2 regions of the Micromonospora sp. NPDC048063 genome follow, and region 2 is predicted to be linked to the other one. Evidence: riboswitches for the same ligand, from Rfam matches in the RefSeq annotation. Region 2 holds a riboswitch; the other holds the start of a gene.
The links. A riboswitch is a leader RNA that binds a small molecule or an ion and turns the genes downstream of it on or off. The one in region 2 is predicted to bind S-adenosylmethionine.
Positions count from the first base shown of each region.

Region 1: another riboswitch for S-adenosylmethionine. It lies ahead of ACGFZ2_RS16185 (ABC transporter substrate-binding protein); the one in region 2 lies ahead of ACGFZ2_RS24540 (aminotransferase class V-fold PLP-dependent enzyme).

Region 1 is NZ_JBIDBG010000005.1:250,237-253,952, reverse strand. Features, by position in the region: gene ACGFZ2_RS16190 (proprotein convertase P-domain-containing protein) at 1-1,236, shown strand, start outside; SAM riboswitch class IV at 1,689-1,800, shown strand; gene ACGFZ2_RS16185 (ABC transporter substrate-binding protein) at 2,068-2,922, shown strand; gene ACGFZ2_RS16180 (amino acid ABC transporter permease) at 2,964-3,716, shown strand, end outside.
Region 2 is NZ_JBIDBG010000011.1:106,092-109,807, reverse strand. Features, by position in the region: gene ACGFZ2_RS24545 (PrsW family intramembrane metalloprotease) at 1-1,240, opposite strand, end outside; SAM riboswitch class IV at 1,304-1,425, shown strand; gene ACGFZ2_RS24540 (aminotransferase class V-fold PLP-dependent enzyme) at 1,472-2,770, shown strand; gene ACGFZ2_RS24535 (aromatic acid exporter family protein) at 2,809-3,716, opposite strand, start outside.

The DNA.
Region 1 (3,716 bases), on a different contig from region 2:
ACCTCGGCGTGGCACACCGGCGACAGCGCCACCAACACCATCAGCGGCACGTCGATGGCCACGCCGCACGTGGCCGGCGCGGCCGCGCTGGTCCTCGCCGCCAACCCGTCGTACACCCCGCAGCAGGTCCGCGACAAGCTCGTCAACGACGCGACCAACGGCAAGGTCACCAACCCGGGCACCGGCTCACCGAACAAGCTGCTCTACGTCGGCAACATCAGCACGCCGACGCAGGACTTCGCCATGTCGGTGTCGCCCACCTCCGGAACGGTCAACCCGGGCAGCTCGGTCACCGCGACCGTCGGCACCACCACCACGGTCGGCAGCGCGCAGAACGTGACGTTCTCCGCCAACGGCCTGCCCGCCGGGGCCACGGCGAGCTTCAGCCCGGCGTCGGTCACCTCCGGCAACTCCGCCACGATGACCATCTCCACCACCGGCACCACCGCGCCGGGCACCTACCCGGTGACCGTCACCGGCACCGGCACGGTCACCACCCAGACCGCGTCGTACACGTTGACGGTCAACGGGCCGCCCGGCTGCTCGCAGACCAACGGCACCGACGTCAGCATCGGCGACAACACCACGGTGGAAAGCTCGATCACCATCAGCGGGTGCTCCGGCAACGCCTCCGCCACCAGCACCGTCGCCGTGAACATCGTCCACACCTACATCGGTGACCTCGTCGTCAGCCTCGTCGCCCCCGACGGCACCGCCTACACCCTGCACAACCGCAGCGGCGGCTCGACCGACAACATCAACCAGACCTACACCGTCAACCTCTCCAGCGAGGCCGCCAACGGCACCTGGAAGCTGCGGGTGCAGGACGCCGCCTCCGGCGACACCGGCTACCTCAACACCTGGACGCTCAACCTGGTCGGCGGGACGCCCCCGGGCTGCACCGGCACGAACGGCACCGACGTCAGCATCGGCGACAACACCACGGTGGAAAGCTCGATCACCATCAGCGGCTGCTCCGGCAACGCCTCCACCGCAAGCACCGTCGCCGTGAACATCGTCCACACCTACATCGGTGACCTCGTCGTCACCCTCATCGCCCCCGACGGCACCGCCTACACCCTGCACAACCGCACCGGCGGCTCGACCGACAACATCAACCAGACCTACACCGTCAACCTCTCCTCCGAGGCCCGTAACGGCACCTGGAAGCTGCGGGTGCAGGACGCCGCCTCCGGCGACACCGGCTACCTCAACACCTGGACGCTGACGCTCTAGCGGCAACGGCGCCACCAGCGCACCCCCACACCGGGACCCCGGCTGAACCTCGGGATCTAGCGGTCCTCGCAACACCCAGACCTTCTGGGAGTTGCGAGGACCGTGTCCGTTTCTGCTGGACTCAAGGCGAAGTTCTTCGAAGACGCTGCGCGAGCAGACCGGGTTCGCCGACCACCTCGCCCGCCGCGCCACCGACCCCCGGCTACACCGTCCGGCAGCACCCGCGGCACGTGGGCGGCGCGATCGAGGAGTGACCGCCCGGAACCGAGCCCGCCGGTTCGGCCCCGGGTTCGGCGTGGGTTCGCCACCGGGCTCGGCGTCGGGGTCAGCCTCAATTCGCCGCCGGTCGCCGCCTGGGTCGGCAGCGTCTCCGCTCGCGCCGGGCGGCGCCACGTGAGGGTGGTCATAGCGGCTGGACGCGCCACCACGGGGGGCTGCTAGCCTCGTCGGCAGGTCATGAGCGCCAGCGTCAAGCCCCGGCTCGCTGGCCGGCAACCCTCGTCCGCGCAGGGGTGCCCCGGGTGAAGACCAGGCACCGGAGCAGCTCCGGTGCAAGCGTGGCCTGGTTCCCAGGTCAGCAACGACCGAGGAGAGCCATGTCCTTCCGCATCTGCGTACCGACGGTCCGCGCCGCGGCCCCGACGCCGCCCCTGACCCGGCGCCGCCACGTCGACATGATGCGGGTCTGCAGCGCCTCGTGTCGCCCCGGCGACCCGCGCTAGCCACGCACCAGACCCCCTTCCCAGGACCACCCCAGCGGTACGCCCACCGGGCGCACCGCCGGCGACGCACGCCCGTGCCCGCCGTCGGAGACCCCTTTCGGAGACACCTGTGCGATTCCTTCCCGCCCTCACCCGCGCCGCCGCCCTCGGCGTCGCCGCCGTCCTCGCCGCCACCGCCCTGACCGCCTGCGGCGACGACGCGTCCGAGGCGACCGACAACCCGTACAACCTGCTCCAGCCGGGTGTGCTGCGCACCGGCACGCTCACCGACGCCCCGCCGAACGTCTACCTCAAGGACGGCAAGTTCACCGGCTTCGACAACGACCTGCTCACCGCGGTCGCCGCGAAGGTCGGCCTGAAGGTCGAGTTCGTCGGGACGGACTTCTCCGCGCTGCTCTCGCAGGTCAACAACCGCAAGTTCGACGTCGGCAGCTCCTCGATCACCATCACCGAGGCCCGCAAGAAGACCGTCGACTTCGGCAACGGCTACGATTTCGGCCACTTCGGGCTCGACGTGCCGGCCAATTCGTCGATCACCGGTTTCGACCAGCTCGCCGGCAAGCGGGTCGTGGTCGTGCAGGGCACCGTCCAGGACGACTACGCGACCGGCGAGGGCCTCGACCCGGTCCGGGTGCCCGACTACAACGGCGCGATCAACCAGCTCAAGGCCGGCACCGCCGACGCCTGGATCGCCCCCGCCGAGATCGGCGACAAGTCGGCCGCCGACAGCAACGGCAAGATCAAGGTGGCGGGGAAGCTGCTCAGCCCGGCCCCGACGGCGTACGCGTTCGCCAAGGGCAACGACAAGCTGCGCGAGGCGCTGAACAAGGGCCTCGACGAGGTGATCGCCGACGGCACGTGGAGCCGCCTGCAGGCCCAGTACTACCCGGGCCGCCCGATCCCCGCCGACTTCAAGCCGGGCAGCGGCACCGTCCCGGTGCCGTCGGCCTCGGCCGCCTCCTGACACGTACGGACGACGAGCGAGCGGGACGGTAGGAGAACACGATGGATCCGTTGAGCACCCTGTGGGAGACCTTCTTCGACTGGGACTCCATGCGCGAGGCGCTGCCCGAGATGCTGACGGTCGGGCTGCCCAACACGCTGATCCTCGCGATCTCCGCCGCCCTGCTCGGCTCGGTGCTGGGCATGGGGCTGGCCGTCGCCGGCATCTCGCGTACCCGATGGTTGCGCTGGCCGGCGCGGGTCTACACCGACGTTTTCCGCGGCCTGCCGGCCGCGGCGACCATCCTGCTCATCGGCGTCGGTCTGGCGCCGCTGGGCATGGAGGTGTGGGGCCCCAACCCGTATCCCCTGGGCATCCTGGCGCTGTCGCTGATCGCGGCGGCCTACATCGGCGAGATCTTCCGCTCCGGCATCCAGTCGGTGGAGGCCGCCCAGCTGGAGGGGGCCCGGGCGCTGGGCCTGTCCTGGGGCGAGGCGATGCGCCTGGTGATCGTGCCGCAGGGCATCCGCCGGGTGCTGCCGGCCTGGGTGAACCAGCTGATCGCGCTGATCAAGGACTCCAGCCTGGTCTACTTCCTCGGCCTGCTGGCCAGCCAGCGGGAGCTGTTCCGGATCGGGCAGGACTACGCGGCGAACACCGGCAACCAGTCGGCGCTGCTGCTGGCCGGCCTGTTCTACCTGGCGCTGACCGTGCCGCTGACCCACGTCGTGAACTGGATCGACCGGCGGCTGCGGCACGGCCGGCAGGCCGCCGCGCCCGCCGACGCCGACGACGACCTCGACCTGGCGCTGCCG
Region 2 (3,716 bases):
GATCCCTCCCCAGGAAGAACGACCGGTACGCGGCGATCGCCTCCAGCAGCTCCCGTTCCTCCCGCGCCGTCCGTTCCCGGTCCGCCGGCCTGCGGTCCAGGCCGCGCAGCGCGCCGTCGCGCAGCAGCGCCAGCCGGGTCGCCGCGAACTGGTAGCCGCGCATGGCCCGCACGCCGGCGTCCCCGGCCACCCGCTTGGCCCACACCCGGGCCGCGTGCCGTCGCCCCAGGCTGCTCAGCGCCGCCACCTCCGGCGGGGTCAGCCAGCCGGCCCGGACGTAGTCCGGCAGGGTGCGTTCGGTGAGCCGCCCCTCCCAGGCCCGCAGCCACACGGCCAGCCCGACCATGCCGAAGAAGATCGGCACCATCACGCCGATGAAGCCGTACAGCATGATCAGCGCCTCGCCGGTGGCCTGGGTGAGCGTGGGCAGCAGGTTCCACAGGCCGTGCAGCATCATCGCCAGCAGCAGGCCGGCGATCGGGGCGAGCACCCGGACGCGCCGGTCGGCGGTGCGGGCGGCGATGCCCAGCCCGACCCCGGTCATCGAGGTGAACAGCGGGTGGGCGAAGCCGAAGAGCAGGATCCGGACGATGAAGATCGCGATGACCTGCTGCGTGCCGGTCGCCGGGCCGTACCGCTCGACGCCGGTGGCGTAGCCGTAGCCGCCCAGGTAGAGGATGTTCTCCACCATGGCGAACCCGATCGCGGAGAGCCCGCAGTAGACCAGGGCGTCGGTGATCCCGGAGATCTCCCGGCGGCGGAAGATCAGCAGCAGGATCGGCCCGAGCGCCTTGGTGAGCTCCTCGATGAACGGCGCGACCAGCACCGCCGTCAGCGCGGTCGGCAGCCCCCAGTCGTCGAAGAGCCCGGACGAGAACTCGTTGACGGTCAGCGAGGCGGCGGTCGAGACGAACGCGCCCCAGGCGAAGCAGAAGATCAAGTATTTCAGCGGTTCCGGTTCGTACCGGTCGAGCCAGAGGAAACAGCCCACCAGCACCGGAACCGGGAGGATCGCCGCGACCAGGCCGATCAGCAGCGCCTGCACGCCGAGGCTCTCGCCGAGCGTGAAGACCATGAACACCGCGCAGGCGGCGATCAGCAGGACGACCCCGGCCAGCACCAGGGCCCGCCGCCAGCCCAGCCGGCGCAGCGGCATCCGGGGAGCGGCCGCGCCCGACGGCGGGACGGCGGGCACGGTCGGCGACGGCGGCAGGGGTGCGCCGGGCGGGGTGTCGGCCATGCGGTCAGCGTAGTCACCCCCGGCCGGCTGGACCGGGCGCATCCGCGCGCTATGCTGCTGGCAGGTCACGAGCGCCAGCGTCAAGCCCCGGCTTGCTGGCCGGCAACCCTCGTCGAGGTTCGCGGTGGGGTGCCCCGGGTGATGACCGGGCCCGGCCCGATTCGCGTGCCGGGCAAGCGCGGACCCCGCCCGGTGTGCCCACCCGGGGTCCCCGGACCCGGAGGTCGGCCGATGACCGTCACCCTCGTACCCCCGCCCGCGCCGCACCCGACGCGGACCGCGCCGCCGGCTGCGACCGCCGGGCCGCTCGACGTGCTCGGCGTGCCGGGCCAGGTCAACCTGGACTACGCGGCCACCGCGCCGTGCGCGCGGGCCGCCGCCGACGCGGTGGCCGAGCTGCTCCCCTGGTACGCCAGCGTGCATCGCGGCGCGGGGGCGCTGTCCCGGCGCTGCACCCTCGCCTACGAGCGCGCCCGGCAGACCGTCGGCGACTTCTTCGGCGCCCGCGCCGGCGACCACGTGCTCTTCACCCGCAACACCACGGACGCGCTGAACCTACTGGCCCGGGTGCTGCCCGCCGGCACCACGGTGGTGACCTTCGGCGGGGAGCACCACGCGAACCTGCTGCCCTGGCCGCGCGGATCGGTCCGGCTGCCGGTGCCGCGGGAGCCGGCCGAGGCGGTCCGGGCGCTGGACGCCGCCCTCACCGAGCTGCGCAGGCCGGGCGCGGGGGGCGGCCCCGGCGCCGACCGCCACCCGCCCGTGCTCGTCGCGGTGACCGGGGCGAGCAACGTGACCGGCGAGCGCTGGCCGGTGGCGGAGCTGGCCCGGGTGGCCCGGCGGCACGGGGCCCGGATCGCCGTGGACGCCGCGCAGCTCGCCCCGCACGCGCCGGTGGACATCGCCGCCCTCGACGTCGACTACCTCGCGGTCTCCGGCCACAAGCTGTACGCGCCGTTCGGCGCGGGCGTGCTCGTCGGGCGGGCGGACTGGCTGGACGCCGCGCCGCCGTACCTGGCCGGCGGGGGCGCCACCGGTCACGTCGGCGCGGCCACCCACGACGTACGCTGGGCGACCGGACCGGCCCGGCACGAGGCGGGCACGCCGAACCTGCTCGGCGCGGTCGCCCTCGCGGCGGTCTGCGGCGCCCTGGCCGGGGCCGACCGGGCGGCGCTGCACGACGCCGAGCAGGCCCTGCTGGCCCGGCTGCGCCGCGGCCTGGCGGCCCTGCCGCACGTGGTGGAGCTGCGCACCTTCGGGCCGGACGCGCCGCGGGTGGGCATCGTGTCGTTCGTGGTGGCCGGCCGGGACTCGGCGGACGTTGCGGCGGAGCTGGCCGGCAACCACGACATCGGGGTGCGCGACGGCCTCTTCTGCGCCCACCCGCTGGCCCGGCGACTGCTCGCCGAGGCGGCGGCGCGCAGCGGCCGGCGGGACCTGCCGCCGACCGCCCTGCGCGCGAGCGTCGGCCTGGGCAGCACGGCGGAACACGTGGACCGGCTGCTCGCCGCGCTCGCCGCGGCGGCCTGAACGACCGCCGCCGCACGGCTGACCCGCGGGGCGGCGGGTCAGCCGACCGGCGGGGCGGTGGGCGGCTTCGGGGCGGCGGCCGGCTCGGCCTGGCCGCTCGGGGTGTCCTGGTCGCCGAAGGACTTCCGGACCAGGCGGTTCGCCTCCTCCTGGCTGATCCCGGAGGCCACCAGCAGGTCGCTGGCCGTGGTGCGCACCTGCGCGATCACCACGCTGCCGGAGAAGCCCACCCCCTCGGCGTACGCCCGGCCGGCCTCGCTCACCGCGCGCAGCGCCCGCTCCCGTGCCTTCTCCGGCTCCTCGCCGACGGCGAACTCGTGCTTGAGCAGGCGTACCGACTCGGCGAGGTGGGCCGCCGCATCCGGCATCGGCTCCGGCACGGGCTCCTCGTCCTCGATCAGGGTGACCGCGCGCCGGATCAGCGTGCCGGCGTTGCGCATCGCCCGGTCGATCGGGTCGGCGGCCTCGGCGTAGTGGGTGAGTTCGTCCCGCCGGTGCCACCGGGCCGGCGAGAGGACGGCGGTCTCCTTCGCCCCCTCGATCGCCTCGGTGAAGGTGGACAGCTCCTCCTGGTTGTTGCGCAGCCGGTCCAGGGCTTGTTGGGCCTTGTCCCGGTCCCGTTGGCGGAGGGCGTCGGCGGCGCCGTCGAGCTGGGCGGCGAGCAGGTCGAGCGCCGGCCGGGCGGCCCGGTTGATCACCCGGAGCGGATTGAGCGGCAGCAGGACCGAGGTGACCAGCAACGCGATCCCGCCGCCGACGAACGCGTCGACGAACCGGGGGATCTCCAGGTTCGCGGTCTTCGGGCTCAGCGTGACGATCAGCACGGCCGTGGCCGCCGCCTGGATGACGATGGAGACGCTGGCGCCGGCGAAGATGGTCAGCACGATCGACCCGGTCACCACGAGGCCGAGCTGCCACGCCCCGGCGCCGACCAGGTAGATGAGGA